DNA from 4 places in the Kitasatospora sp. NPDC059817 genome. Region 3 is predicted to be linked to each of the others. Evidence: riboswitches for the same ligand, from Rfam matches in the RefSeq annotation. Region 3 holds a riboswitch; each other region holds the start of a gene.
What was found. A riboswitch is a leader RNA that binds a small molecule or an ion and turns the genes downstream of it on or off. The one in region 3 is predicted to bind cobalamin.
Positions count from the first base shown of each region.

Region 1: linked by a shared signal. The riboswitch ahead of ACFV61_RS25380 (iron ABC transporter permease) and the one ahead of ACFV61_RS13220 (ribonucleoside-diphosphate reductase subunit alpha) in region 3 are both predicted to bind cobalamin.
Region 2: linked by a shared signal. The riboswitch ahead of ACFV61_RS29000 (cobalamin biosynthesis protein) and the one ahead of ACFV61_RS13220 (ribonucleoside-diphosphate reductase subunit alpha) in region 3 are both predicted to bind cobalamin.
Region 4: linked by a shared signal. The riboswitch ahead of ACFV61_RS04285 (HoxN/HupN/NixA family nickel/cobalt transporter) and the one ahead of ACFV61_RS13220 (ribonucleoside-diphosphate reductase subunit alpha) in region 3 are both predicted to bind cobalamin.

Region 1 covers NZ_JBHWIR010000135.1:13,100-21,154, reverse strand. The annotation lists gene ACFV61_RS25395 (CGNR zinc finger domain-containing protein) at 174-764, shown strand; gene sodX (nickel-type superoxide dismutase maturation protease) at 787-1,149, opposite strand; gene sodN (superoxide dismutase, Ni) at 1,445-1,840, shown strand; cobalamin riboswitch at 1,929-2,068, shown strand; gene ACFV61_RS25380 (iron ABC transporter permease) at 2,158-3,240, shown strand; gene ACFV61_RS25375 (ABC transporter ATP-binding protein) at 3,240-4,004, shown strand; gene ACFV61_RS25370 (ABC transporter substrate-binding protein) at 4,028-5,023, shown strand; gene ACFV61_RS25365 (GNAT family N-acetyltransferase) at 5,095-5,574, shown strand; gene ACFV61_RS25360 (hypothetical protein) at 5,824-6,234, shown strand; gene ACFV61_RS25355 (RNA polymerase sigma factor SigF) at 6,394-7,398, shown strand; gene ACFV61_RS25350 (hypothetical protein) at 7,447-7,875, opposite strand; gene ACFV61_RS25345 (diacylglycerol kinase family protein) at 7,926-8,055, shown strand, end outside.
Region 2 covers NZ_JBHWIR010000183.1:575-8,629, forward strand. The annotation lists gene ACFV61_RS28990 (hypothetical protein) at 1-1,024, opposite strand, end outside; gene ACFV61_RS28995 (alpha/beta hydrolase family protein) at 1,371-2,483, opposite strand; cobalamin riboswitch at 2,803-2,935, shown strand; gene ACFV61_RS29000 (cobalamin biosynthesis protein) at 3,043-4,011, shown strand; gene ACFV61_RS29005 (cobyric acid synthase) at 4,008-5,546, shown strand; gene ACFV61_RS29010 (putative cobaltochelatase) at 5,543-7,717, shown strand; gene cobO (cob(I)yrinic acid a,c-diamide adenosyltransferase) at 7,724-8,055, shown strand, end outside.
Region 3 covers NZ_JBHWIR010000049.1:7-8,061, forward strand. The annotation lists gene ACFV61_RS13215 (ribonucleotide-diphosphate reductase subunit beta) at 56-1,051, opposite strand; gene ACFV61_RS13220 (ribonucleoside-diphosphate reductase subunit alpha) at 1,072-3,519, opposite strand; cobalamin riboswitch at 3,687-3,829, opposite strand; gene ACFV61_RS13225 (hypothetical protein) at 4,251-5,300, shown strand; gene ACFV61_RS13230 (glycoside hydrolase family 26 protein) at 5,441-6,895, shown strand; gene ACFV61_RS13235 (hypothetical protein) at 7,078-7,980, shown strand.
Region 4 covers NZ_JBHWIR010000011.1:67,511-72,945, reverse strand. The annotation lists partial or broken gene ACFV61_RS04300 (AAA family ATPase) at 1-1,002, shown strand, start outside; gene ACFV61_RS04295 (Fpg/Nei family DNA glycosylase) at 1,083-1,892, shown strand; gene ACFV61_RS04290 (metalloregulator ArsR/SmtB family transcription factor) at 1,945-2,328, opposite strand; cobalamin riboswitch at 2,410-2,624, shown strand; gene ACFV61_RS04285 (HoxN/HupN/NixA family nickel/cobalt transporter) at 2,654-3,766, shown strand; gene ACFV61_RS04280 (hypothetical protein) at 4,300-4,905, shown strand; gene ACFV61_RS04275 (class F sortase) at 5,065-5,435, shown strand, end outside.

The DNA of each region.
Region 1 (8,055 bases), on a different contig from region 3:
GTCGTCCCCCCCCCCCCCCCCCCGCCGCCCCCCGCCCCGCACCGGCCGGGGGTTTTCCGCACCCGCCCGCCGGGGCGGGGGCGGGGCCCCCCCCCCCCCCCCCCGACGTTTTCCCCACCCAGGTAATAGGCTGGACGCAATCAGCCCGTTACCGACCTTTTGGAAGGACCTCCGTGGAGCTCGCCTCGTACGCCGATCTCGCCGTTCGGCTGGTGAACACCGAGGAGCCCGAACGCGGCACCGACACGCTGACGTCCGTGGACGCGGTGCGCGGCCTGTTCTCCGACTCCTCGCGGGCCGCCGCACAGGCCGACGAGTCCGACCTGCCCCGGCTGCGGGCGGTGCGGACCAGGCTGCGCGGGGTCTTCGAGGCCGCCGCCGAGGGCGACGAGATCCGGGGCGTCGACCTGCTGAACAGCCTGCTGATGGAGTACCCGGTCAGCCCGCTGGTCTCCGGGCACGACTACCTGGACGACGCCGGCCGGCCGCGCTGGCACCTGCACCTGGCCGACAACTCGCCGACCGCCACCGCGCACTTCAGCGCGGTCGCCTGCATGGGCCTGGCCGTCCACCTGACCGAGCTGGGCGCCGACCGGCTCGGCATCTGCCAGGCCGCGCCCTGCCGCAACGCCTACCTGGACACCTCGACCAACCGCTCCCGCCGCTACTGCTCGGACCGCTGCGCGACCCGCGCCAACGTCGCCGCGTACCGGGCCCGCAAGCGCCAGGAGGCCGAGGCCGCGGCACTCGGCGCCGCCGGCTAGGTCCCCGGCAGGGCCCAGGGGGTCAGAGCTGCTCCGCCCAGACGCCCAGGCGGCGGGCCAGGCCCGGCACCCGGGCCAGCCGGGTGCTCAGCAGCAGCCGCTCCAGCCGCCGCCCCGGCGCCAGCCAGGCCGGGCGCGGGCGCAGCCTCAGCAGCACCCGGCCGAGCACCAGTTCGTCCGGGACCGGGCCGTAGCTTCGGCTGTCGCTGTCCACCGGCCGGTTGTCGGACAGCAGCCACCAGCCCCTCGGACGCCGCTCGGCGGCCCGCTTCACCACCAGCAGGTCCTGCTGGAAGGGGTGCCGGAAGAGCACCACCGCGCCGGGCCGGATCGGCGCGCCGTAGCGCACCAGCAACTGGTCGCCCTCGCGCAGGGTCGGGACCATCGACGGGCCCGCCACGTCGACCAGCCCGAACGGCACCGCGCCGCCGCCCCGCCCCCGGGGTTCCGTGCCCGCCGGTTCCGTGCCCGCCGGTTCCGTGCTCCGCGCCACGACTCCTCCTCCCGGACCGCCCGGTCCCAGTCTGCCGTACGGACCGTCACCCCGTTCGATCCGTTCGATGTCCGGATTACCCCGGTTCCGGGTCCGCCTTTTGCCCTAGGCCCACCGCCCGATCGCGAAACCCCGGGGGCGGAAGGGTAATCTCGGGCGCGGGAAGACGATCTAAGGAAGGACTCCCATGTTCTCTCGTCTGTTTGCACCGCGCGCCACCGCCCACGCCCACTGTGACCTGCCCTGCGGCGTGTACGACCCGGCGCAGGCCCGGATCGAGGCCGAGTCGGTCAAGGGCACCCAGGAGAAGTACCAGGCCAACGAGGACCCGGCTTTCCGCACCCGCGCCCTGATCATCAAGGAGCAGCGTGCCGAGGCCGTCAAGCACCACATCTCGGTGCTGTGGAGCGACTACTTCAAGGCCCCGCACTTCGAGAAGTACCCGCAGCTGCACCAGCTGATCAACGACACCCTGAAGGCCGCCTCGGCCGCCAAGGCGTCCACCGACCCCGCCACCGGCCAGGCCCTGCTGGACCTGATCGCCGAGGTCGACAAGATCTTCTGGGAGACCAAGCAGGCCTGAGCCTGACGCGTCGCCACCCGACCGCCCCCGTCCGCGAGCCCGGACGGGGGCGGTCATGCGTTCACGCCCCATCCGAGTCAGGTAAGGGTTGCCTAGCCTGAGTGGCTGTTATGCTGCCAGGGCGTCCGAGGGGGAAGTCCGGTGTGAATCCGGCGCTGACCCGCAACGGTGAGCACGGCCTTCGGGGCCGTGCCAGCCCGATCGCCCCCGGCCGCTGAACTCCCGACAACTCGCCGTGGACTGCGAGGGGATGGCGCCCGGGCCCGCGCCCGACCGGTGCCGCCCCCGCGCACCCGCGGCCCGAGGCAAGGCGCACCGTGAGCAGCACCGCAGCCGCGGGCAGTGGCGCAACGAGCCCGCCCGCCCGCCGAATACCCGCCCTCCCGCTCGCCGTCGGCCTGGCCGCCGCCCTGCTGCTCTCGCTGCTCTGCGGCGTGGCGCTGGGCGCCTCCGGGATCGGCCTGCCCCGCGTCCTGCGGCTGCTGGCCGCCGGGCTGACGGGCGGACGGCTGGAGGCGGAGGAGGCCGCCGCCTACGCGATCGTCTGGGAGATCCGGCTGCCGCGCGCCGTGCTGGCCGCCGTGGTCGGCGCCGGGCTGGCCGCCACCGGGGTCGCCGTCCAGGCCCTGGTGCGCAACGCGCTGGCCGACCCGTTCGTACTCGGCATCTCCTCCGGCGCGGCCGTCGGCGCCAACGCGGTGCTGCTGCTCGGCGCCTTCGCCTCGCTCGGGGTGTGGGCGATCTCGGCCTCCGCGTTCGGCTCCGCGCTGGTCGCCATGGTGCTGGTCTACCTCGCGGCGCGGACGGCCTACGGGCTCACCCCGCTGCGGCTGGTGCTCACCGGCACCGCGCTCTCCTACGGCTTCTCCGCCGTCACCGCGCTGATGGTCTTCGCGGCCGCCCGCGGCGAGGCCGCCCGGGACGCCATGATGTGGCTGCTCGGCAGCCTCGGCGGCGCCACCTGGGGCTCGGTGCCGATCGCCGCCGCCACCGTGCTGGCCGGCCTGGCGTACCTGGCCTGCGCCGCCGGCCGGCTGGACGCGCTCGCCATGGGCGACGAGACGGCCGCCTCGCTGGGCGTGGACCCGGACCGGCTGCGCCGCGAGCTGTTCGTGGTGACCGCCGCCGTCACCGGCACGGTGGTGGCCGTCAGCGGGGCGATCGGCTTCGTCGGGCTGATGGTGCCGCACCTGGCCCGGATGCTGGTCGGCGCCGGGCACCGCCGGGTGCTGCTGGTCGCGCCGCTCGCCGGGGCGCTGCTGCTGGTCTGGGTGGACATCGTCTCGCGCACCCTGCTGGCGCCCGCCGAACTGCCGGTCGGGGTGGTCACCGCAGTGCTCGGGGTGCCCTGTTTCCTGCTGCTGATGCGCCGTCGCGGCTATTCCTTCGGAGGCCGCTGATGGATCTCGCCCTGGACTCCGTCTCGGTCGAGCTGGCCGGTGCCCGGCTGGTCCACGACGTCGCCCTGGACGCCGCCGCCGGGCAGGTGGTCGGACTGATCGGACCGAACGGCAGCGGCAAGTCGACGCTGCTGCGCTGCGTCTACCGGGCGCTGCGGCCGGCCGCCGGGGCCGTCCTGCTGGACGGCACGGACCTGCACGCGCTGACCGCGCGCGAGGCCGCCCGGCGGGTGGCCGCACTCCCCCAGGAGCACTCCGCCGAGTTCGACTTCACGGTGGCCGAGGTGGTCGCCATGGGCCGGCTGCCGCACCGGCGCGGCCTGGGCGGCCCGGGCGCGGACGACCACGCCCGCTGCACCGAGGCGCTGCGCAAGGTCGGCGCCGAGCAGTTGGCCGGGCGGGGCTTCCTGAGCCTGTCCGGCGGCGAGAAGCAGCGGGTGCTGATCGCCCGCGCGCTGGTCCAGGAGCCCCGGCTGCTGGTGCTGGACGAGCCCACCAACCACCTGGACATCGCCCACCAGTTGGACGTGCTGGCGCTGGTCCGGGAGGCCGGCCCGACGGTGCTCACCGCGCTGCACGACCTCAACCTGGCGGCCGGCCACTGCGACCTGCTGTACGTGCTGCGGGCCGGCCGGATCGTCGCCTCGGGGCCGCCCGCCGAGGTGCTCCGACCCGCCCTGCTGGCCGAGGTGTTCGGCGTCCGGGCCACCCCCGTCCGGCACCCGGTGACCGGCTCCGTCCAACTGCTCTTCGACCGGATCTGACCCGCCCCCCCGAAGGAACCCCCGTGCGCACCAAGGCCGTTGCCATCACCGCCCTGCTCACCCTCGGGCTCACCGCCTGCGGCGCCGAGATCGCCCCGAGCGGCGACGCCACCGCCGCCTCCGCCCACTACCCGGTGACCGTGGAGAACTGCGGCACCAAGCTCACCTTCCCGCAGAAGCCCGCCCGGACGGTGACCAACGACGTCGGCATCACCGAGCTGATGCTCGCCCTCGGCCTGGCCGACCGGATGGCCGGCTACGTGATGCCCGACGACAAGGGCCGGGTCGACCAGGTCGCCTGGAAGGACGGCTACCAGCAGACCGCGTGGCTCTCCAAGAAGGAGATCACCAAGGAGATCGTGCTGGGCGCCAAGGCCGACCTGGTCTTCGCCGGCTGGCACTACGGCTTCGACGAGGGCCGCGGCTTCACCCCGAAGGCGCTGGGGGACCTCGGCATCCCCTCGTACGTGCTCAGCGAGTCCTGCCGCAGCGGCAAGGGCACCGAGCGCGGTGTGATGTCCCCGCTGGACGCGCTCTACACCGACCTGGCCAACCTCGGCGAGATCTTCGACGTCCGCGACCGGGCGGACAAGCTGGTCGCCGGTTTCAAGGCGCAGGTCGCCGCCGCCCCGCAGCCCGAGCGCCGGCCGTCCGTGTTCCTGTACGACAGCGGGCAGGACAAGCCGTACACCGCCGGGAAGTTCGCCGCGGCCGACGAGATCATCGCCAAGGCCGGCGGGGCCAACGTGATGGGCGACCTCGCGGACACCTGGGTCACCGTCGGCTGGGAGAGCGTGGTGCAGCGCGACCCCGAGGTGATCCTGATCAACAACTACGGCGAGACCGGCGCCGACGCCAAGCGCGCCTTCCTGAAGTCCTTCCCGCCGCTGGCCGGCGTCTCGGCGGTCAGGAACGACCGGATCTTCGTCCTGGACTACGTCGACCTGGTGGAGAGCCCGCGCAACCCGGCCGCGATCACCGCGCTGGCCGACTACCTGCGCACCGTCCCGGCCCGCTGACCCGCCCGCCCCCGGCCCGGGCCCCGATCAGGGCCTGGGCCGCGGGCGGGGGCGCGCAGTAGGCTCGCGGCATGATCCGCACCGCCGTCGTGACCGACGTTCCCGTCATCCTCGCCCTGATCCGCGAGCTCGCGGAGTACGAGAAGGCCCCGCAGGAGGCCGTGGCCACCGAGGAGCAGCTGCGCGACGCCCTGTTCGGAGCCAACCCGGCGCTGTTCGGCCTGATCGCCGAGGACGACGCCACCGGCGAGCCGGTCGGCTTCGCGGTCTGGTTCCTCAACTTCTCGACCTGGCGCGGCACCCACGGGATCTACCTGGAGGACCTGTACGTCCGCCCGCAGTCCCGCGGCGGCGGCCACGGCAAGGCGCTGCTGCTGGAACTGGCGCGGATCGCCGTCGAGCGCGGCTACGCGCGGGTGGAGTGGTCGGTGCTCGACTGGAACACGCCCTCGATCGACTTCTACAAGTCCCTCGGCGCGGTACCGATGGACGGCTGGACCGTCTACCGGCTCACCGGCGAGGCGCTCGCCGCCGCCGGCGGCGGTCACTGAACGGACCGTCCGAACCCCTGCCACCCTGCGTCGCGATGGCTTACCATGAGTGACTCCCGAGCCCCGGCCGGCGTGCGGAAGGCGGTAAGGTCTCAGGCGGATACGCGGCGTCCGGTCGTCCCGCGAAGGGTATGACCGGTACGTACCGCACCACCCCTCTGGACAGTTGGGGCGAAGCAGTTGAGCCAAGCAACAGACAGTGCCGCGGCCACCGGCCCGGAAGCACAGCGCGTCACCCAGGAGGTGAGGGTGTCCCAGATCGACGGCGAGCCCGGAGTGCAGGACTTCGTGGAGGTCCGGCTGCCCGCGGCGGGTGCCTACCTCTCGGTCCTGCGAACAGCGACGGCCGGCCTGGCGGCACGGCTCGACTTCACCCTCGACGAGATCGAGGACCTGCGGATCGCGGTCGACGAGGCCTGCGCCATCCTGCTCCAGCAGGCGGTGCCAGGCTCCGTCCTGACCTGCGAGTTCCGGCTGGTCGGCGACTCGCTGAAGGTGACCGTCACCGCCCCCACCACCGACGGGAAGGCGCCCGAACGGGACACCTTCGCCTGGACGGTGCTCTCCGCCCTGGCCGGCGAGGTCGACTCCTCGGTCGGCGAGGACAAGACCGTGTCGATCAGCCTGCACAAGAAGCGCGGCGGCCCCGTCGCCCACTAGCCGGGGCGTCGACCAGCACCGCACAAGGGCCGTCCGCCCGGTCCCCGATCAGGGGCCGGGCGGGCGGCGCCCGGTACCGCCCCCCACGCGGTACGACCAACGAGACGATGCCGGGGCCCGAGGGCCCCGGTGCTCCCGGAACGGAACGGGGGAATGGCCGTGAGTGATCTGGACCGTACCGGCCTCGCGACGGCGGGACCTGCCGTACCGACCCAGGCGAGCGTTCCTGGCCTCGCCGCCAACGACGATGCGCACCCGAAGGACGCCCACCGGATGAGCCACCCGACCGAGCCGACGTCTGAACCGTCGCCCGCATCCCCGCCCCCGTCCGATCCGGCGGACGAGGCCGCGGACCTGCGCACCGCGGTGCCCGTCCAGGCGCCAGCCCCGGCCCCGCACCGCTCGGGCGCACCGGACCGGGAGGCGGCCCGCGCGCTGTTCGTCCGGCTGTCCGCGCTGCCCGACGGCTCCCCGGAGCGCGTCGAGCTGCGCAACCAGCTGGTGCGGATGCACATCCCGCTGGTCGAGCACCTGGCCCGGCGGTTCCGCAACCGGGGCGAGCCGCTGGACGACCTGACCCAGGTCGCCACCATCGGCCTGATCAAGTCGGTGGACCGCTTCGACCACGAGCGCGGGGTCGAGTTCTCCACCTACGCCACGCCGACCATCGTCGGCGAGATCAAACGGCACTTCCGCGACAAGGGCTGGGCGGTCCGGGTGCCGCGCCGCCTCCAGGAGCTGCGGCTGTCGCTCACCACGGCGACCAGCGAGCTCTCCCAGCGGCACGGGCGCTCCCCCACGGTGCACGAGCTCGCCGAGCACCTGGGGATCTCCGAGGAGGACGTCCTGGAGGGCCTGGAGTCCGCCAACGCGTACTCCACGCTGTCCCTGGACGTCCCGGACAGCGACGACGAGTCGCCGGCCGTGGCGGACACCCTCGGCGCCACCGACGAGGCGCTGGAGGGCGTCGAGTACCGCGAGTCGCTCAAGCCGCTGCTGGCCCAACTGCCGCCCCGGGAGCAGAAGATCCTGGTGCTGCGGTTCTTCCGGAACATGACACAGTCGCAGATCGCCGCCGAGGTGGGGATCTCCCAGATGCACGTGTCCCGCCTGCTGGCCCGGACCTTGGCCCAGCTGCGGGAGAAGCTCCTGGTGGAGGAGTAGGACTGACGGCCGCTCAACCGGCGGCCGACCCCCGGCGGCCCTGTGCGCTCAGCCCTCGTGCGACGCGTACAGGGCCGCCGTCGACTTCGGGTTCAGCAGCGCGCCGATGCCGACCAGCCCGAGCAGGCCGACCAGCACACCGACACCGATCATCGCGCCGCCGCTCTCCAGCATGTAGTACCCGATCGGCAGGCAGATCGAGTTGGTGAGCACGGCCGGGCTGCGGCCCCAGCGGCGCTCCTTGAGCAGCGCGCGGGCGGCCAGCACCGGCAGCACGCCGAGCAGCACGATGACCAGGCCGCCGAACTCGTTCAGGGCGAGCTGCTTGGACTGGCCGGACAGCGCGGACACCATGTCCCAGACGCCGACGACGGCCAGCGCGGCGCCCTCCAGGGCGGTGATGGCGGCGCCCACGGTCAGCGCCAAGGGGCGGGCCGGGCCCGCCGTGGGTACGGGTGCGGAGGATTCTGCGGTCACTCCAGCAGGGTAGCCGCCGGTTGGTCCGTACCGACCCGTAGGCTTTCCCCATGCGCGCTCTCCTGGTCGTGAACCACAAGGCCACCACCACCAGTGGCCGCACCAGGGACGTACTGATCCACGCGCTGCGCAGCGACCTCAAGCTGGAGGTGGCCGAGACGCAGTACCGGGGCCACGCCC
Region 2 (8,055 bases), on a different contig from region 3:
GCGCGTCGTCCCCCTGTGCCGCGTCCAGCAGCTCCGCCACCGCCCGATCGGCCGGACGGGCCGCCACCCAGGCGCGGAACTCGGCCCGCGCCGGGCCCGGCGAGTAGTCCGCGCAGGCGTTCAACAGCTCGAAGGCGCTCTGCTCGATGTGCCCGGCCGCGGTCTGCGCGACCGTGCAGATCTCCTCCAGCTTCGCCCGCACCGCCCAGTGGCCCAGCGGCGACAGCTCGGCGGCCTCGTCCCTGCGGACCACGGCCCCGACGGCCGCCAGGCCGTCCAGCATCCAGTCCAGGACCGCGGCCACGTCCGCCGGCGACGGCGGGGTGTCGATCTGCGGCTCCCGGCACGTGCCGCGGACCGCCGACACCGCCGAGGCGGCGTGCGGCACGGGCGACAGGCCCGAACCGTCCGTGCCGCCCACCCGGCGCTCGTCCAGACCCCGGCGCAGCAGCTCCAGCAGTTCGCCGTCCGACACCGGACCTGCCACCAGGTGCAGGAACGACAGCAACTGAGGCGCCTGGTCCACCGCCTGGCCGGCCAGCACCGCGAACACGCCCCGCAGAGCGGCCGGCGGCACCGGGGCCAGCAGCGTCCAGGCGTCGAACAGCGCCGACCAGCCGCGGACCACCGCCTCGTCGTCGTGCTCCCAGGCGTGCAGGCGCCAGCCCGGGACCGCACCGCCGTCCCTGGCCTCCACCAGGCCGACCAGCAGTGCCTGCCCCCACGCCTTGGCGGCGGCGCCGACCGTCATGGCCAGCGCCCGACCCGCCGCACGGGCGTCGTCGGGCAGCAGCTCGCCCCGCTTGTCGACCTCTTCCAGGTCCCCCGCCCAGCGGGCGATCCGGACGGCGTCCACCAGCATCCGGCGGGCCAGCGGCGCCAGCTCGGCCGGCGCGGGAAAGCCCTCCGGTACGGGAACCCTCCCCCGACCGGGCGCCGCAGCGGGCCCTCGTCGGCGGGGTACCCCGGCCCCGCCCGGCTTGCCGGCGGCGGGCCGGTGGGCCGTACCGGGGAGACGGGTCACCGTCGCACCAGTACCGATCGTCGGAGGGAGCGGGGCATCACGGTCGCGCGGATTCCGAGACGTCACGTCGAGCAGTCTTCCCCTTGTACCGGCCTTCTGTCACATCCGGTTGGCTGTACGGACGGGCGGCCGTCGACGGCGCCTCCCCAAGATCGGGCAACAATCGGGCAACAGAGGCAAACCGCCTGGCCGGAAACAGGTGGCGGGGGCATGCCATCCCGGCTCAACCCTTGCGGCGGCGGTCGCGCTACCCGCCCGACCGGTCACACTCCGTGGCTGACGGGTGAGGTCCGGGTTTCGTACAGAGGCCCTGTCGGTGTGACTTCTCGTGCGGGGGGGGCTGGGTTCAGAGAAGGGGGGTGAGCCAGCGGCGGAGGAGTTCGGTGTAGTGGGTGGGGGCCGAGTTCCAGAGGGTGGCGTGGTCGGCGCCCGGGAAAGGCCGGAGGCTGACCACGCCGGGGCGGGCGGCGGCGAGGCGCTCGGCGGCGCGGAACGGGGCGACCTGATCGTCGGGGCTGTGCAGGAGGAGGGTGGGGACACGCAGGTCGGCGCCCTCGGCGATGCGGCTGAAGTCGGCGAGGTCGACGCCGGTACGGCCCTCGGCCGCGAGGGCGCCGAGCTCGGCGGCGGCGCCGGTGTAGCCGGCCCGGGCGGCGCCGCGGCGGGCGGTGGCGGGCAGGTCGAGGACCGGCGAGTCCAGGACGAGGCCGCTGATGGCATGGGCCCAGGCGGAGCGGGAGGCCGTCTGGAGGGCCATGGTGGCGCCGAGGGACCAGCCGTACAGGATGACCCGGCCGGCGCCGCTGTCGAGGGCGAGCCGGACCGCCGACTCGACGTCGCGCCACTCGGTCTCGCCGAAGTGGCCGAGCCCGTCCGGCGAGGCGGGGGCGCCCTGGTCGCCCCGGTAGGTGACGGCGAGGGCGGGCAGGGCGAGGCGGTCGAGGACGGGGAGGACCGGGAGGGTCTGCTGCCGGTCGGCGCCGGGGCCGTGGACGAGGATCACCCAGGTGCCGCGTTTGCCGTCGAGGCGCCAGGCGGGGAGGGCGCCGAGTTCGCCGTCGGCGGCGGTGTCGGTGAAGGGGAGGCCGAGCGCCTCCGTGGGGTCGCCGAGGTGGACGCGGGGGGTGAAGCGGACCTCGGTGCCGGGAGTGAGGGTGCCCCGGTCGGCGCGGACGAGGCGGCGGGTGACACCGTTCTCGTCGCTGTGCAGGACGTCCTCGACGACGGCGTGGCCGTGGTCGTCCCACTCCACGGCCCAGCGGCCGGGGCGCAGGCTCTCGGGGCGGCGGTTGAAGGTGATCCGGCCCGCGGCGAGGCTCCGCACCAGGACGGGGCCCGACTCCCGGACGGCGCTCGCCGGGTGGACCAGCCGTTCGGAGGCCCGACGGCCGATCACCAGGACGGCGGCCCCGGCGCCGACGACGGCGGCCGCCACGACGGCCGCGGTTCCCCAACGCATATCGCTCCCCGCTCTGCTGGTCTTGGCTGCTCTTGGACCGGACGGTGTCCGGGCGGTGTCCGGGCGCTGCTCGGACGGTGTTCGGGCACCAGTTCACCGGGGGGCCGCGCGGGCGGCCACCGGGCTGGGCCGTCCGGGGTACGGCGGGGCGTCGGGCGGGGCGGGGCGTCAGGCGGGCGGGGCGTCGGGCGGGGCGGGCCTCGGGCGGGCGAGAACGGCACCGGCGACAGGGCTCCGAGGTGTGACCAACCCCTCCGTGACCTCGGTTGACTCCCGGTTCGGCCGCGTGATGGGATCCTGGGGCCAAACGGAGGCATGCAGAGGAAGCCGGTGCGAGTCCGGCGCGGTCCCGCCACTGTCACCGGGGAGCACGCTCGGAACATTGCCACGGCGGACCGTCAGAAGCCGCTGGAAGGCCCGGGGGTGCGTCCGACCCGGAAGCCAGGAGACTCTCGCCCCCGGTACGTCGATCCAGGGCGCGGACCCTGAGTGAGGACACGCACGCGATGCAGGCTGCCCCGACCCGCCGGACCCGACGCGGCCTTCCGCCGAACCCGCCGTGCGCCCGCTGACCCGCGCCGCCGCGTTCGCGCTCGGCGCCGCCGCGGGCTTCGCCGCGGACGCCCGCTTCGCCGACCCCCGGCGCGGCCACCCGGTGGCCGTCTTCGGCGGCGCGGCGACCCGGCTGGAGCGGCGGGTGTGGCAGGACGACCGGGTGGCCGGCGCCGGGTACACGGCGCTGTGCGTGGGCGCGGTCGCGGCCGGCGCGGTGGCCCTGGACCGTACGGTGGGCCGGCGTCCGCTGGGCCGGGCCGCGCTGGCGGCCGCCGCGACCTGGACGGTGCTGGGCGGCACCTCGCTGACCCGGGAGGCGCGCACCATCGGCCGGTCGCTGGCCACGGGTGACCTGGCGGCCGCGCGGGAACGGCTGCCGCACCTGTGCGGGCGGGATCCGAGCGCGCTGGACGGGCCGCAGATCGCCCGCGCGGTGGTCGAGTCGGTCGCCGAGAACACTGCGGACGCCGTGGTGAACGCGCTGGTCTGGGGCACGCTGGCGGGCACGCCGGGGCTGCTGGCGTTCCGCGCGGTGAACACGCTGGACGCGATGGTCGGCCACCGCTCGCCGCGGTACGCCCGGTTCGGCTGGGCCTCGGCCCGGCTCGACGACGTGGCGGGCTGGCCGGGCGCCCGGCTGACGGCGCTGCTCACGGTGGCCGCCGCGCCGCAGCCGAAAACGGCCTGGCGGGTCTGGCGGCGGGACGGTTCGGCGCACCCGAGCCCGAACGCGGGCCAGGCGGAGGCGGCCTTCGCGGGCGCGGTGGGCGTCCGGCTGGGCGGGACCCTCCAGTACGGGGAGCGGGTGGAGCACCGGCCGGTGCTGGGCGCGGAGTTGCGCCCGGTGACGGCGGACGACATCGAGCGGGCCTGCGTGCTCTCCCGGCGGGTGGGCGCGCTGGCCCTGGGTACGACGGTCGCGGGGCACGTCGCGCTGCGCTTGCTGACGACACGGTGGAGGGGAAGGGCATGAGCAACGCACTGCTGGTCGCCGGGACGACCTCGGACGCGGGCAAGAGCGTGGTGACCGCGGGCATCTGCCGCTGGCTGGCCCGGCAGGGGGTGCGGGTCGCGCCGTTCAAGGCGCAGAACATGTCGCTGAACTCCTTCGTCACCGCCGACGGCGCCGAGATCGGCCGGGCGCAGGCGATGCAGGCGCAGGCGGCCCGGGTGGAGCCGGAGGCGGCGATGAACCCGGTGCTGCTGAAGCCGGGCGCGGACGGCCGCAGCCAGGTGGTGCTGCTGGGCCGGCCGGTCGCCGAGGTGGGCGCGCTGGACTACCGCGAGCGCAAGCCCGTCCTGCTGGAACGGTCGCTGGAGTGCCTGGCGGATCTGCGCCGCCGCTACGAGGTGGTGGTCTGCGAGGGCGCCGGTTCGCCCGCCGAGATCAACCTGCGGGACCGGGACATCGCCAACATGGGCCTGGCGACGGCCGCCGGGCTGCCGGTGGTGGTGGTCGGGGACATCGACCGCGGCGGCGTCTTCGCGGCGATGTACGGGACGCTGGCGCTGCTGTCGGCGCAGGACCAGCGGCACGTGGCGGGCTGGTTCGTCAACAAGTTCCGCGGCGACGCGCGGCTGCTGGCGCCCGGCCTGGACATGCTGCACGGGCTGACCGGCCGTCCGGTGCTCGGCACCCTGCCGATGCTGCCGGGCCTGTGGCTGGACGCCGAGGACTCGCTGGACCTGTCCACGGTGGTGGACCGGGTCGACGGCCGCGGCCCGCTCGGGGCGGACGTACTGCGGGTGGCCGTGGTGCGCTTCCCCCGGCTGTCGAACTTCACCGACCTGGACGCCCTGGCGCAGGAGCCCGGCGTGCTGGTGCGCTGGGTGACCCGGCCGGAGGAACTGGCCGACGCCGACCTGGTGGTGCTGCCCGGCACCCGGGCCACCGTGGCCGACCTGGCCTGGCTGCGCGAACGCGGCCTGGAGCCGGCGCTGAAGGCGCGGGCGGCGGCCGGGCTGCCGGTCCTCGGGGTCTGCGGCGGCTACCAGATGCTGGCGCGCGGGATCGAGGACGAGGTGGAGTCCGGGGCCGGCTCGGTCGAGGGCCTGGGCCTGCTGCCGACGCACGTGCGGTTCGGCGCCGAGAAGGTGCTGGCGCGCCCGGTCGGCACGGCGTACGGGCAGCGGGTCGAGGGGTACGAGATCCACCACGGGGTGGTGGCCGTGGAGGGGGGCGAGCCGTTCTTCTCCGATGACGACGGGCACGGCCTGGACGGCTGCCGGGTCGGCCCGGTGTGGGGCACGACCTGGCACGGCGCGCTGGAGAACGACGGCTTCCGTCGTGAACTCCTGCGCGAGGTCGCCGCGTTGGCGGGCCGGGCGTTCGTGCCGGCACCGGACACCTCGTTCGCCGAGGCGCGCGAGGCCCGGCTGGACCGGCTGGGCGACCTGATCGAGGAGCACGCGGACACCGACGCGCTGTGGAAGCTGATCGAGGGCGGGGTGCCGGCGGCCGGATCGCTGCCGTTCCTGGCGCCCGGGGCACCTGGGGAGTATGCATGAGTGACGTCCGCTATCCGTTCACCGCGATCGTCGGCATGCCCGACCTGCGGCTCGGCCTGCTGCTCAACGCGGTCTCGCCGGCCGTGGGCGGCGTGCTGGTGCGCGGCGAGAAGGGCACCGCGAAGTCGACCATGGTGCGCGCGCTGGCCGGCCTGCTGCCGACCCTCGCGGCCGTCGACGGCTGCCGGTTCGCCTGCGACCCGTCCGCGCCGGACCCGCAGTGCCCGGACGGGCCGCACGACCGCCCTTCGGCGTCCGAACGCCCGGCCCAGCTGGTCGAGTTGCCGGTCGGCGTGGCCGAGGACCGGATCGTCGGCTCGCTCGACCTGGAACGGGCGCTCGCCGAGGGCGTCAAGGCGTACGAGCCGGGGCTGCTCGCCAAGGCGCACCGCGGCGTGCTCTACATCGACGAGGTGAACCTGCTCCAGGACCACGTCGTGGACCTGCTGCTGGACGCCGCCGCGATGGGCCGCTCGTACGTCGAGCGCGAGGGCGTGTCGGTGCGGCACGCCGCCCGCTTCCTGCTGGTCGGCACGATGAACCCCGAGGAGGGCGAGCTGCGGCCGCAGCTGCTCGACCGGTTCGGCCTGACCGTCGAGATCGCCGCCACCCGGGACCCGGCCGAGCGCGCCGAGGTGGTCCGCCGCCGGCTCGGCTACGACGCCGACCCGGCCGGCTTCGCCGCACGGTTCGCCGCGGACGAGCAGGCGCTCGCCGAACGCATCACCGCCGCCCGGGAGTTGCTGCCCAAGGTGGAGCTGACGGATGTGGCGCTGCGTCAGATCACCGCCGTGTGCGCCGCGTTCGAGGTGGACGGGCTGCGCGCCGACATCGTGATGGCCCGCACCGCCGTCGCGCTCGCCGCCTGGGACGGGCGGACCGAGGTGCTGGAGGAGGACGTCCGCAAGGCCGCCCAGCTGGCGCTGCCGCACCGGCGCCGCCGCAACCCCTTCGACGCTCCGGGGCTGGACGAGGAGCAGCTCGACCGGACGCTGGAGGAGCACGCGCAGCCGGAGGATCCCGCACAGCCATCGGAGCCCTCCGAGCCCTCGGAGCCCGAGGGGTCCGGGGAGCTCGGGGGCTCAGGAGAGGCCGAGGGCGACGGGGACGGCGAGGGCGACGGCCCCGAGGACGACGGTCCGGGCCCGGACGGCGGCCCCGGCGGCGGCCCGGACGGCGGCGGGGCCCCCGAGCCCACCTCCGGCCCGCAGGCATCGGCCGCCGAGCCGGACGAGCCGCTCCAGCAGCCCGTACCGACCCAACACCCCGCCCCCGCCCGGGAGTCGGCGCCGGTCGCGGCCGGCGACCCGTACCGGACCAAGCTGTTCACCGTGCAGGGCACCGGCCACGGCGCCCAGGGCCGCCGCTCCCCCGCCGAGACCACCGGCGGGCACACCGTGCGCGCCCGGCGCCCCCAGGGCACGCTCAGCCGCCTGCACCTGACCGCCACCTTGCAGGCCGCCGCGCCGCACCAGGCGGCACGCGGGCGGGCCGGCCGGGCGCTGGTGCTGCGCAAGGACGACTTCCGCGAACAGGTCCGCCAGGGGCGGGAGTCCAACCTGGTGCTGTTCGTCGTCGACGCCTCCGGCTCGATGGCCGCCCGGCAGCGGATGACCGCCGTCAAGGGCGCCGTGCTGTCCCTGCTGATGGACGCCTACCAGCGGCGCGACAAGATCGGCATGATCACCTTCCGGGGCGCGGACGCCGAACTGGCGCTGCCGCCGACCTCGTCCGTGGAGGTCGGCGCGGCCCGGCTGGAGTCGCTGCCCACCGGCGGCCGCACCCCGCTGGCCGCCGGCCTGCTGCGCGCGCACGAGGTCCTGCGGGTGGAGCGGCTGCGCGACCCGAGCCGCCGCCCGCTGCTGGTCGTGGTGACCGACGGCCGGGCCACCGGCGGGCGGGACGCGCTCGCCCGGTCGCAGCGCGCGGCCGGACTGTTCGCCGCGCAGGGCACCGCCAGCGTGGTGCTGGACTGCGAGTCCGGCCCCGTCCGGCTCGGCCTCGCCCGCACCCTGGCCGGACTGCTCGGCGGCACCGCCGTCAGTCTGGACGAGCTGCGCCCCGAGGGCGTCGCCTCGCTCGTCCGCGAGAACCGCCACGACGGCCGGCGCGACAGCCGCCATGAGAACCGTCGTGAGAACCGTGCCACCACCATGCGAAAGGCGGCCTGAGCCGACATGCCCAAGGGTGTCCCCGAGAGCGTCCCCGACGACGGCCTGACGACCCGTCAGCGCCGCACGCAGCCGATCACCGCCGTGCACACCGGCCCCGGCAAGGGCAAGTCCACGGCCGCGTTCGGCATGGCGCTGCGGGCCTGGAACCAGGGCTGGCCCGTAGGGGTGTTCCAGTTCGTGAAGTCCGCCAAGTGGAAGGTCGGCGAGGAGAACGCGCTGCGCGTGCTCGGCGCCTCCGGCGAGGGCGGCACGGTCGACTGGCACAAGATGGGCTCCGGCTGGTCGTGGATCCAGCGCTCCAGCGAGATGGAGATGGACAGCGAGGCGGCCGCCAA
Region 3 (8,055 bases):
GTCTGGGGGGCTCGTTTTTGTTTATACCCCACCGCTTGGGGTGTGTCTGAGTTCTTTAGACGTCGTCGCCGACGGCGCGGGCCCCTCCCCCCGCGACCTGGTACGCGGAGACGCGGCGCTCGAAGAAGTTGGTCAGCTCCTGGACGTTCTGGAGCTCCATGAAGCCGAACGGGTTGGTGGACCCGTAGCGGATCGGCAGGCCCAGGCGGGCGAGGCGCTGGTCGGCCACAGCCTCCAGGTACTGGCGCATGGAGTCGGTGTTCATGCCGGCGAGGCCGTCGCCGCACAGGTCCTGGGCGAACTGGAGCTCGGCCTCGACGGCCTCTTCCAGCATCTCCGTGACCTGCTTGGCCATCTCGTCGTCGAAGAGGTCGGGCTCCTCCTCGCGGACCGTGTCGACGACCGACATCGCGAAGTCCATGTGCATGGACTCGTCGCGGAACACCCAGTTGGTGCCGGTGGCCAGGCCGTGCAGCAGGCCGCGCGAGCGGAACCAGTACACGTACGCGAACGCGCCGTAGAAGAACAGGCCCTCGACGCACGCCGCGAAGCAGATCAGGTTCAGGAGGAACGCGCGGCGGTCCTCCTTGGTCTGCAGCGAGTCGAGGTGGTCGACGGCGTTCATGTACTTGAAGCAGAACTGCGCCTTCTGGCGGATGGAGGGGATGTTCTCCACCGCGGCGAAGGCCGCGTTGCGGTCCTCGGGGTCGGGCAGGTAGGTGTCGAGCAGCGTCAGGTAGAACTGGACGTGCACGGCCTCCTCGAACAGCTGGCGCGACAGGTACAGCCGCGCCTCCGGGGAGTTGATGTGCTTGTAGAGGCTCAGCACCACGTTGTTGGAGACGATCGAGTCCCCGGTGGCGAAGAAGGCGACCAGGCGGCCGATGAGGTGGCGCTCGCCCTCGCTGAGCTTGGCCAGGTCGGCGACGTCGGAGTGCAGGTCCACCTCCTCGACGGTCCAGGTGTTCTTGATCGCGTCCCGGTACCGGTCGTAGAACGACGGGTAGCGCATCGGGCGCAGGGTCAGCTCGAAGCCGGGGTCGAGCAGCATCTTCTCGCGGTCGGGGGTGCTCACTGGCAGGCCTCGCAGGACTCGGGGTTCTCCAGGGAGCAGGCCAGCGCGGCCTCCTCCTCCGGGGTGAGGGTCGGGGTGTTCACCGGCACGGGCGCGGACGCGGACGCGGGCGCGGCGGCGCGGGCGGCACCGGAGGCGGCCTGGGCGATCCGGGTCGCCGGGCGCGAGCGCAGGTAGTAGGTGGTCTTGAGACCGACCTTCCACGCGTAGGCGTACATCGAGCTGAGCTTGCCGATGGTCGGCGCCGCCATGAACAGGTTCAGCGACTGGCTCTGGTCGAGGTACGGCATGCGGGCCGCGGCCAGGTCGATCAGCGCGCGCTGGGGCAGCTCCCAGGCGGTGCGGTAGAGCGAGCGGACCTCGGCGGGCAGCCAGCCCAGCTCCTGGACGGAGCCGTTGGCCTCGCGCAGGGCGTCGCGGGTCTGCTGGTCCCAGACGCCGAGCTCCTTGAGCTCGCGCACCAGGTACGGGTTGACCTGGAGGAACTCGCCGGACAGCGTCTCGCGCTTGAACAGGTTGGAGACCTGCGGCTCGATGCACTCGTAGACGCCGGCGATGGACGCGATGGTCGCGGTCGGCGCGATGGCCAGCAGCAGCGAGTTGCGCAGGCCGGTCTCGGCGATGCGGGCGCGCAGTGCGGTCCAGCGGTCGGCCCACTGCGGGGCGGCCGTCGGGAAGTGGTCGATGTGCAGTTCGCCGCGGGCGGCGCGGGTCTCGCCGTAGGCCTCGTGGCGGCCCAGCTGCTCGGCCAGGTCGGCGGAGCGCTCGTACGCGGTGAGCATGATGCGCTCGGCGATGAGGGTGGACAGCCGCGCGGCCTCGGCGGAGTCGAAGTCGATCCGCAGCTTGAAGAAGACGTCCTGGAGGCCCATCACGCCGAGGCCGACCGGGCGCCAGCGGGAGTTGGAGGTGCCGGCCTCGGTGGTCGGGTAGAAGTTGATGTCCACCACGCGGTCGAGGAACGTCACGGCGGTGCGGACGGTGGCGTCGAGGCGCTCCCAGTCCATGGCGCCGAGCAGGTCGTCGACGGAGGCCCCGGGGGCGACGTGGGCGCCGAGGTTGACCGAGCCGAGGTTGCAGACGGCGGTCTCGGAGTCGTCCGTGACCTCCAGGATCTCGGTGCACAGGTTCGAGGAGTGCACCGTGCGGCCGGGCAGCGCGGTCTGGTTGGCGGCGCGGTTGGAGGCGTCCTTGAAGGTCATCCAGCCGTTGCCGGTCTGCGCCAGGGTGCGCATCATCCGGGCGTACAGGGTCTGCGCGGGGATGGTGCGCACGGCCTTGCCGGCCAGCTCGGCCTTGCGGTAGGCCTCGTCGAAGTCGGAGCCCCACAGGTCGACGAGCTCGGGCACGTCGGCGGGGGAGAACAACGACCAGTCCTCGTTGGCGTTGACCCGGCGCATGAACTCGTCCGGGATCCAGTGCGCCAGGTTGAGGTTGTGGGTGCGCCGCGCCTCCTCGCCGGTGTTGTCGCGGAGCTCCAGGAACTCCTCGATGTCGGCGTGCCAGGTCTCCAGGTAGACGCAGGCCGCGCCCTTGCGGCGGCCGCCCTGGTTGACGGCGGCGACCGAGGAGTCGAGGGTGCGCAGGAACGGGACGATGCCGTTGGACTTGCCGTTGGTGCCGCGGATCAGGCTGCCGCGCGAGCGGATGCGCGAGTAGGACAGGCCGATGCCGCCGGCGTGCTTGGACAGCCGGGCGATCTGCGCGTAGCGGTTGTAGATCGAGTCCAGGTTGTCCAGCGGGGAGTCGAGCAGGTAGCAGCTCGACATCTGCGGGTGCCGGGTGCCGGAGTTGAACAGGGTCGGCGAGGAGGTCAGGTACTCCAGCCGGCTCATCAGGCCGTACAGCTCGGCGACCTCGCGCACGGACTGCTCGCTGTCGCCGACCGCCAGGCCGCAGGCGACGCGGAGCAGGAAGTGCTGCGGGGTCTCGATGACCTTGCGGGTGATCGGGTGGCGCAGCAGGTAGCGGGACTGCACGGTGCGCAGGCCGAAGTACTCGAAGCGGTCGTCGCCGTGCGCGTCGATCAAGGCGTCCAGGGCGGCGGCGTGCTTGGCGACGAAGGCGGCGGTGGTGTCACCGATCAGGCCCTCGTCGTGGCCGACGGCGATCGAGGCGGCGAAGGAGCGCGAGCCCTGGCTGTTCGCCTCGTCGACGATCTCCAGGGCGAGCAGCCGGGCGGCCAGCTTCGAGTACTGGGGGTCCTCGGCGATCATCGACGCGGCGGCGTCCACGGCCAGCCCGCGCAGCTCGGCGAAGTCCGAGCCGGCGTGGCGGCCGCGCAGCGCGGCGGCGGCGACATGGCCGGGGTCCACCTGGGGGAGATCGACGCTGCGGTCGGTGAGCAGCCGAAGGAGCGCGCCGCCGGGGTCGGAGACCGTCGGGTCGGTGGGGGCGGGGCCGGTGCCCGGGGCGGGCAGGGTGGCTGAGGCAGCGGTGGTCAAGGCGCTCTCTCCTGGCGGCGATCGGCGGCGGTGATCGGGGGGTACCGGGCCGTTCGGGGCAGGGGAGCACGGCACGTACGCAGAAAGCGTCGCGCGACAGTGGCGTCCCCGGCCCGCCCGCGAGGCCCGGAAGGTAGTTCTCGTGCTGGCGCGGCCTCTGCGGGAGGGCCCGTGCGCACACCGTCGGCAGGTACTCGGACTCGCGGTGCGGCTGCTGGAGCCGCCCGCTCACCGCTGCGGGGCAGTCCCGGATTCGCACCGGGTTCCCCTGCATCGACAGCAGGATTGAGCATACATCTTGTGGTGTCTCTCTGATGCGACCCCACATGTAGTATGGCGCGGTGTGTCGGCGCGATAACCGGGGGTGCTGGGAGGGGGCGGGTCGTGGCCTTGGGGCGCCTCGGATCCGGGCTCCCGGGGCCCTGGTTCCGGGCTCCGGCGTCCTGGTTTCGATACGGAACGGTCACCGGGCGGACCGGCTGGCGGGGGCATGCCCTACGATCTGGGCGCATGAGCGAGCGAAGCGCCGAGGGGCGCGTTTCGCGAAGCGATCATCGAGCGAAGCGAGGGGGCGCGTGAGCGACGGAACTGGCGCACCCGGGCAGGGTCAGCAGGGAACGCCTCCCACCGGGCCGGGGGACGCGCACGGTCAGCAGCCGCCGGTGGTGCCCGGTCCGGTGTTGCCGCCGAGCGGGGGCTTCGGGCCGCCGCCGGCCTCGTACGGACCTCCGGTGCCGCCCGCGCAGCCGGTGGCGCAGCCCGGTCCGCCGGGGCAGCCTCCGCTGCCGCAGCCGGGCCAACCGGGGCAGCAGCTGCCGCCGCAGTGGCAGCCGAACCCCCAGCCGAACCCCCAGCCGAACCCCCAGCCGCATCCCCAAGCGCACCCGCAGGCGCACCCGCAGGCGCACCCGCAGCCGTACCCGCAGCCCCAGGCGCCGCAGCGCGCCGAGCCGAACTGGCAGGCGCTGGCGGACCGCAACGCGGCGGACGACAAGCGCCGCCGCCGGTTGCGGGCCCTCGGCGTGGCGGTCGCGGTCGTCCTGGTCGGCGGCCTGGTCGCGGGCGGGACGGTGCTGCTGACGAAGGGCGACGGCGACAAGCCGACCGCCGGGCCGACCGCCTCGGCCTCCAACCGGCCGTCCTCCGCCGCGCCGAGTGCCGCACCGAGTGCCGCCCAGAGTGCCGCGCCAAGTGCCGCCGGCACCCCGGGCGGCGCGCCGGACGACCCGTCGAAGCCGATCTGGGAGGCCGCCACCGACCCGGCACCACAGGACGCGGGGGCGCTGTTCTCCGCACTCCAGGTGACGGTCAACGGCGCCACCTGGAACCGGACCTTCGTCTCGCTGGACTCGCCCTGCTGGGACGGGAACTCGACGACCGGCGGGCTCGGCAAGGTCCTCGGTGACCAGGGCTGCCAGAAGGTGCTCCGGGCGACCTACGTCTCCGGCGACAGCGCGGTGACCGTCGGCGTCGCGGTCTTCGACCACAAGATCCAGGCCGAGACCTCGATGAAGAGTTACACCGGCCACCTCAAGGGCGCCGTCGCGCCGGGCGCGCCGCCCTTCTGCGCCACGCCGGGCTGCACCAACACGCACAACACCCTGGGCCGGTACGCCTACTTCACGGTCGAGGGCTCGGCGAAGGGCGGCGACACCGCTGACGCCGCCGCCACCGCGGCGGCCGCCGGCTTCGGCGAGCACGTGAAGGGCCAGCTGCTCCAGCGCGCCAAGGCCGCGTCCGCGGCCGCGCCGGGTGCGCCGGGAGCCGCCGCGGCCGGCTGATCCGCCGTGACACCCCGGCCCCGGCGGGTTCGCTCGCCGGGGCCGGGGGAGTGTGGCAGGCTCTCGGGGCAGTCATTCGCACGAGTGTTCCGGTTGTGTCCGCCTGGGCCGGTGCCGGCGAGCAACCGGAGGAGCGGTCCGTGGCCCTGCCCAGAGCCCTGCGCGGCAAGCCCGCCGTCCTGGCCGCGGCCGGGGTCGTGGTGGCCGCGGGCGCCGTGGCGCTGTTGCAGCGCGACGGCCGGGCCGACGGCGAACAGCCCGCCCGCGTCCCGGTGGCGGTCGGTTTCTCCGGCCGTACCCTGCCGCCGGAGGTCGGCCGGGACCTGCTCGCCCGGGACCCGCAGGCCTCGCCGAACGCCCGGGCCGTCCAGCAGCTGCTCGCCGACCTGGAGGGGCAGGCCCGCACCGGGCAGAGCGGCGGGACGGTGATCGGCCAGCACGTCGAGGCGCACAACGAGCGCAACAACCCCGAGTACGGCGACTACCGCGGCACCAAGCAGGTCGGCTACTACTACAAGAAGGCCGCCGACCTCACCGGCAAGCTGCCCGGCTTCGTCGAGACCGACCTCGGCCCCGGCTACGGCCAGACCGGTTGGGGTGTCGGCGACCCGCGCTCCTACTCGGCCGGCCGGTGGCCCACCTGCCGGGCCGGCTGGCAGTACACCGACGACGCCGTCGACCTGCTCTCCGCCGTCTGGTCCGGCCACCCGCGCGCCGACGACGGCAGCTACGGCACGGCCGGTGTCCAGCACAACTGCGACGGCACCACCACCGAACTGCCCGACAACGGCGGGGGGCCGGCCGGGATCGTCGGCATGTCCTTCCACCAGCCCTACCCCGGTTCGGACGTCAAGTCCTTCGAGCAGGTGCTCTGTTCGAACTCCCCGGCCGCGAAGGACAAGGGCTGGTTCGGCCGCGTCGTCGACAGCGCGCACGACACCCCCGAGTACCGCGCGCTGATGACCGACCTGTCCTACCTGGCCGACCACCTGGAGTACCTGGCCGCCCACGACGTGCCGGTGCTGCTGCGCCCGTACCACGAGATGAACGTGCAGGACTGCGCCCGCAGGTTCTGGTGGTCGGGCCAGAAGCCGGCCGACTACCAGGCGCTGTGGCGGATCACCTACCGCTACCTGGTGGAGACCAGGGGCCTGCACAACCTGCTGTTCGTCTGGACGCCGGTGTCCTGGGACGGAGCCCCCGGCGCGGACCCGTGGGACTACTACCCGGGCTCCCAGTACGTCGACGTGGTCGGGGTGGACGACTACAGCGGCAGCCCCGCGCACCCGATCGGCACCGGCGAGGTGTGGACCAAGCGGTACTACGACGGGCTCGCGGCCTACGGCAAGCCGCGGATCCTGGCCGAGTCCTTCGCCGTCCCGGTCAACTCCCGCCAGCCGGACACGCTGCGGCGCACGCCCTGGACGATCTGGACGGTCTGGGGGCAGTCGCTCACCTCGGACAACCTGACGCCGGACCAGCCGCGCAACTCCGGCGCGGACGTCAACGCCACCTACCACAGCCCGCTGGCGCTCACCGGCGGCGCCGGCCCGTTCGGCGCGAACGTCGACTGGGGCGGCCTGCACGTCCGTTGAGCCGCCCCGCGCGTTCGTCGAGCCGCCCCGTGCGTCCGCCGAGCCGGTCGCCGCGAGGTGTGCTACACCACTGAATTCCGTTGAACGGCCGGAATACCGTGTCCGTTGTGCCGTGTGGCATCCTGTGGCGGCGAAGCCGAGGGGCTGACGCCGGGACGGGCCCGGCGGGGCGGGGGTGCGGGATGGGACAGGCGCGTGCGATGCGCGCGGCCGGCGGCATCGCCGTCGGCTGGGGCGTGGTGCTGCTCGGCTGGGCGGCGTACAACTGCTTCGGCCAGGTCGGGTTCGCGACCTACGTCAAAGGCATCTTCTACTACGGCGGCACCTCGGTGGACGCCGAGACCGGCAGCCTCAACTACGGCCTGATCTACCTGGTTTCGGGAATCCTGCTGCTCCGCGGGCGCACCTGGGCGCTCGGGGTGGCGGCCGGCGTCGCACTGGTCGAGGGGTACAACCGGGTGCGCAGCCTGACCGGCGCACTCCTGGACAAGCCGCAGCGGGAGTGGTTCACCAGCACCACCGAGGGCGGCCTCAAGCTCGCGACCTTCGCGCTCGGCGTGGTCGTCACCGCGGCGCTGATCCTGCTGCTGGCCCGGCTGAAGTGGCGGGAGCGGGGGGCGCCGGAAGCCGCCGCGGCGTCAGGCGGACAGCTGCACTGGTCGCTGCTGCAGACGATCCCGGCCGAGCCGGCCCCGGGCCCGCAGCCGTTCCAGCAGCAGCCGTTCCAGCACCAGCCCGCCTGGCCGCAGCAACAGCCGCCGCAGCCGCAGCCGCAGCCGCAGGCCGCCTGGCCACCGCAGCCGCCGTTCCAGCAGCAGCCGCAGCCCGCGTGGCCGCAGCAGCCCCCGGCGCCGCAGTCGCAGCCCGCCGCCTGGCCGCAGCCGGCGCCGGCCCAGCCGTCGCAGCCGGTGCCGTACGCGCAGCAGCCCACCCAGCCGGCCCCGCACCCGTCGACGCTCGCCCAGCAGCCGTGGCCCGCCGCGCCGCCGGTGACGCCCGGTCCGGTCGCCCCCGGCCCGGTCGCGCCCCCCGCCGACCGCCCGCCGACGGACCGCCCGCCGACGGACCGCCCGCCGCAGGCCTGAACCTCCGCCGCAGCCCCGAACCTCCGCAGCCCCGAACCTCCGCGGGACTGGACCGCCGCAACCCCGGACCGCCCA
Region 4 (5,435 bases), on a different contig from region 3:
CCGGGCGTCTCCGCGGGGGCGCCCGGCCCCCCCGCCCCACCAACCCCCCCCCGGCGGCGGGCGGGGCCCGGCCCGGGGGGGCGCCGCGCCCCCCCCGCCGGGCCGCCGTGTAGTCTCCCCGCTGAGAGGTGTCGGGAGGTGACCGTGACGCAGTACGCCGGGGGTGGGCACGTCCCGCCGCGTCCCGCCGCTCCGCCGGGGCCGCAGCCGTCGGGGGCCGCCGCGCCGCCGCCGGTGCCGCCCGCTCCGGCCGCTTCGGTGCCGCTCGTTCCGGTGCCGCCTGCTCCCGTGCCGCCCGCTCCGGCTCCTGTCTCCGCGCCCGCTCCGGCCGCACCCGCGCCCGCGCCCAGTGCGCCGGTCCCCGTCGGGGCCACCGGGCACTTCGTGCTGCCTTCCGGCGCGCCCGTGCAACTCCCCGCCCACCCGCCGCAGCGGCACGCGCCCGCCAGTCCGATCGCCGTCCTGCTGATCGGCCCGGCCGGGGCGGGCAAGACCACCGTCGCCCGGTACTGGGCCGAGCGCCGGCCCAGCCCGACCGCGCACATCAGCCTGGACGACGTCCGCGAGTGGGTGCAGTCCGGCTTCGCCAACCCGCAGTCCGGCTGGAACAACGCCTCCGAGGCGCAGTACCGGCTGGCCCGCCGCACCTGCGGCTTCGCCTGCCGCAACTACCTCGCCAACGGCATCTCCTGCATCATCGACGACGCCGTCTTCCCGGACCGCCCGGCCATCGGCCTCGGCGGCTGGAAGCGGCACATCGGCCCCGGCATGATCCCGGTCGTGCTGCTGCCCAGCCTGGACTCCGTTCTGCACCGCAACGCCCGGCGCGGCGGCACCCGGCGGCTCGGTGACGAGGAGGTGGCGCGGATCCACGGCCGGATGGCCGGCTGGTACAACTCCGGGCTGCCGATCATCGACAACTCGTACCTGGACGTGGCCGGCACCGCCGCCGAGCTGGACCGCGTCATCCTGGCCCGGCTGATGGGCATGCCGGTCCGCTGACCTGCGACGATCCGGCGCTGTCGGTGCCGACTGCGATGATGTGCGGGTCCTGTCGAACCACCCCGGGGGAGCTGACGCCCGTGCCGGAAGGCCACATCATCCACCGCCTCGCCGCCGAGAACCGGAAGGCCTTCGGCGGCCGCCCGGTCGAGGTGTCCAGCCCGCAGGGCCGGTTCGCCGACGAGGCCAAGGCCATCGACGGGCAGCTGCTCACCGCGGCCGAAGCCGTCGGCAAGCACCTGTTCCTCGGCTTCGAGGAGGGCGGCTGGGTGCACGTCCACCTCGGCCTCTACGGCGGCTTCGCCTTCGGCACCGGGCCCGCGCCCGAGCCGGTCGGCCTGGTCCGGCTGCGGCTGGCCAACGACGACGGCTACGCCGACCTGCGCGGCCCCAACACCTGCGCGCTGGTCACCGGCGCGGAGAAGGCCGCCGTCGCCGCCCGGCTGGGCCCCGACCCGCTGCGCGCCGACGCCGATCCGCAGGCCGCCTGGCGCCGGATATCGGCGAGCCGGACGACCGTCGCCGCGCTGCTGATGGACCAGAAGGTGCTGGCCGGGGTGGGCAACGTCTACCGGGCCGAGGTGCTGTTCCGCCACGGGATCAACCCGTACCGCGCCGGCCGCGACCTCACCCGGGGCGAGTGGGACGCGATCTGGGCCGACCTGGTCGCCCTGATGCACGAGGGCGTCGGCGCGGGCCGGATCGACACCGTCCGGCCCGAGCACACCCCCGAGGCGATGGGCCGCCCGCCGCGCGTCGACGACCACGGCGGCGAGGTGTACGTCTACCGGCGGGCCGCGATGCCCTGCCTGGTCTGCGGCACCGACGTCCGGGCGGAGCAGCACGCCGCGCGCAACCTCTTCTGGTGCCCCACCTGCCAGGCGGCCTGACCGGGTCCGCGGTTGCTCCGGCCGGGCCCCGGCGTGTCCTCCGGGGGGCCGGTCAGCCGACGGCCGCGGTGGGCTCGTGGTGTTCGGCGGCGGCGCACGCGTCGAGGAGGGGGCGCATGGCCTCGTCCACGAGCCGGTAGCGCACGACTCTCCCGTCCTTGTCCCCGGTGACCACGCCCGCGGTGCGGAGCAGCCGCAGGGCCTGGGACACGGCGGGGTCGCGCATGCCGGTGGCGACGGCGAGGTCGGAGACGGCGAGCGGGCCGGCCCGGTGGAGGGCGAGCAGGAGGGCGAGCCGCCCGGGGTCGGCGAGCAGGGAGAACCGCTCGGCCCAGGTGCGGACGTGCGCGGGGTCGCCGATCGCGGCGATGGCCTCGCAGACCCGGTGTCCGTCGATGGTGCGGTGGCCCGCGCGGTCGGCCGGTACGAGATGCATGCGCACATTGTTGCAGGAGGGGGCCTGTGATCCTGGACACCTGCGCAGGTGCGCAGCCTTGCAAGGGTGGGTCCTGGCCCCTACGGTGTTCCCCGCCGTGGTGCTCGGGAAGACCGGTGACGGATCCTCAGGGGTCCCAGTCCGGAGCGGCCCTCGCCACTGTGATCGGGCCATCGTGATCGTCGACGATGGAGAGACGTCCGTACCCACGACGCCACTGGGAGCCTCGCGCACCTGGGAAGGCGGGTACGGGACCCCCGTAAGCCAGGAGACCGGCCACGGCATCTCACGAAGTGTTTCCACGAGGTGCTGGAGCGTGACCCGAATGACCCTGCCCGAAACCGCCGCCGCCGAGGCGCCGGCGACACCGTCCGTGCTGCCCACGTTCCGCTGGAAGCGCGAGGACACCGTCCGCACGGCCGGGCTGATGGGGGTGATCCTGGCCATGCACGTGGTGGCGTTCGGGACGCTCATCTTCCTGGTCGCGCCCCACAACTACGCGGTCGGCACCCAGGTCTTCGGCGTGGGCCTGGGGATCACCGCGTACACCCTCGGCATGCGGCACGCCTTCGACGCCGACCACATCGCGGTGATCGACAACACCACCCGCAAGCTGATGGCGGACGGCAAGCGGCCGGTCTCGGTCGGCTTCTGGTTCGCCCTCGGGCACTCCTCGATGGTGGTGCTGATGGCCGCCCTGGTGGCGGGCGGCGCGCAGCTGGCCAGCACGCTGATGGACGACGACTCGACCACCCACAAGTGGCTCGGGATGGTCGGCACGACGGCCTCCGGCGTGTTCCTCTACCTGATCGGCGCGCTCAATCTGGCCGCGCTGCTCGGTATCCTCAAGGTGTTCCGGGCGATGCGGGCCGGGTCGTACGACGAGGCGCAGCTGGAGGAGCACCTCAACTCGCGCGGCTTCATGGCCCGGGTGCTGAACCGGGCGACCCGCTCGATCACCCGGCCCGGGCAGATGTTCCCGGTGGGCATGGTGCTGGGGCTGGGCTTCGACACCGCGACCGAGGTCACCCTGATGGTGATGGCCGGGTCGGGCGCGGCGGCCGGGCTGCCCTGGTACGCGATCGTCTGCCTGCCGCTGCTGTTCGCGGCCGGGATGAGCCTGTTCGACACCCTGGACGGGACGTTCATGAACTTCGCGTACCAGTGGGCCTTCGCCAACCCGGTCCGGAAGGTCTACTACAACCTGACGATCACCGGGCTGTCGATCGCGGTGGCCTTCGTCATCGGCACCATCGAGCTGGTCGGCGTGCTGCACGAGAAGCTCGATCTGACCGACCCGGTCACCGGCTGGATCGCGGGCATCTCGCTGGACAACGTCGGCTACGCGATCGCCGGGCTGTTCGTGGTGGTCTGGGCCGCGGCGATCGCCTACTGGAAGCTGGCGCGGGTGGAGAAGCGCTGGGCGGCCGCCGAGTAGTGACGGCTGCGAGCAGCGACGGCTGCGAGCAGCGACGGGGGGGCCCCCCCGCGCCCCCGGGGGGGCGCCGGCCCCACGTGCGTGTCCGGCCCGATCGGACGTGGCGTCAGCGCCGCCCGAGCCCGCCCGACGCGGCGTCAGTGCCACCCACGCCCGCCCGACGGCGCGTCAGCACCATCCGAGCCGCCCGACGTGGCGTCAGCGCCTTCCCGGGCCTGCCCGACGCGGCGTCAGCATCGTCCCGGACCCGCCCGACGCGGCGTCAGCGCCTTCGGGACGGACCGACACGCCGTCAGCACAGGACCGACTCGGCCCGGACCGCCGCGAATCCTTTTCACCCGTCTCACTGGGGCACCCGGGTGAACCGGGCCGGGACTCCACTCGAATCGAGCACAGTCCGTACCCAAGTCGCCACTCTCCGGTGGCGGCGGACGTCGCGGTGGTTGACGGTGAATCAGACGCAGTTCCCACGAATTCCCTTGTCCGGCGCCGTGCCGGCGATCGCGGGCCTGTGTATCGGAAGGATCAACCTCATGCGTTCTGCACGCACTCTGCTCGCCGGGGCGGCTGTCGCCGCCGTTCTCACCGTCGGCACCCCCATGGCCTTCGCCGACGGCTCCGCCGACCAGGCGAAGAGCCTCACCTCGCAGGACCAGTCCGACCGCGGCGACGAGCACGGTCGCGGCGACGACCGTGGCGACGAGCACGGCCGTGGCGAAGGCCGTGGCGACGAGCACGGCCGCGGCGAGGGTCGCGGCGACGAGCACGGCCGCGGCGAGGGTCGTGGCGACGAGCACGGCCGCGGCGAGGGCCGTGGCGACGAGCACGGCCGCGGCGAGGGCCGTGGCGACGAGCACGGCCGCGGCGAAGGCCGTGGCGACGACAAGGGCGGCGAGGGCCGCGGCGGCGACAAGGGCGGCGAGGGCCGCGGCGGCGAGCACGGCCGTGGTGGCGAGCACGGCCGCAAGGGCCCGCACGGCGGCGTGCACGCCGGCGGTGGCGGCCTGGCGATGGTCGAGACCGGCACCACGCTGTCCGGTGGCGGCCTCGCCTCCGGCGCCGTCCTCCTGATCGGCGGCCTCGGGGCCGGCGCGTACGCGCTGCGCCGCAACCGCCGCAACACCGGCGCCACCATCTGACGTCCGGCATCTGACGCCGCCCCCACGCGCCTCCCCACCAGGGCGGCGCGCACGGGGGCGGCGGGTCGTTTTGGACCTTCTGGACCTTTTCGGGCCGTCACCGGCCCGGCTGCGCATGGGAATGGAGAAAGAGGAGCGATGGGCGGTCCCGTCCCTGGAATGTCCCGACTGCTGCGCACCGGCATCGGTGCGGCGGCGGTCGGTCTGCTGCTGATGTACAACTCGGTCGACACCACGCCGAAAGCCAACTCGGCGTCCGGCGTGATCCGTCCCCCGGCGATCGTCGCGCCGGCCACCCCCCGCCCGTCCCCACCGGCCACCACCCCCGCGGACGCCCCCACGGACGCCCCCGCGGAGGCCCCTGCGGACGCCCCCGCGGAGGCCCCTGCGGAGGCCGCCCAGGACCCGGCCCCTGCGCCACCGTCGCTGGGCCGCGCCAACCCGACCCGGCTGCGGATCCCGCAGATCGGCGTCGACGCCCCGTTCACCGAGCTGACGCTCAATCCGGAGGGCCAGCTCACCGCGCCGCC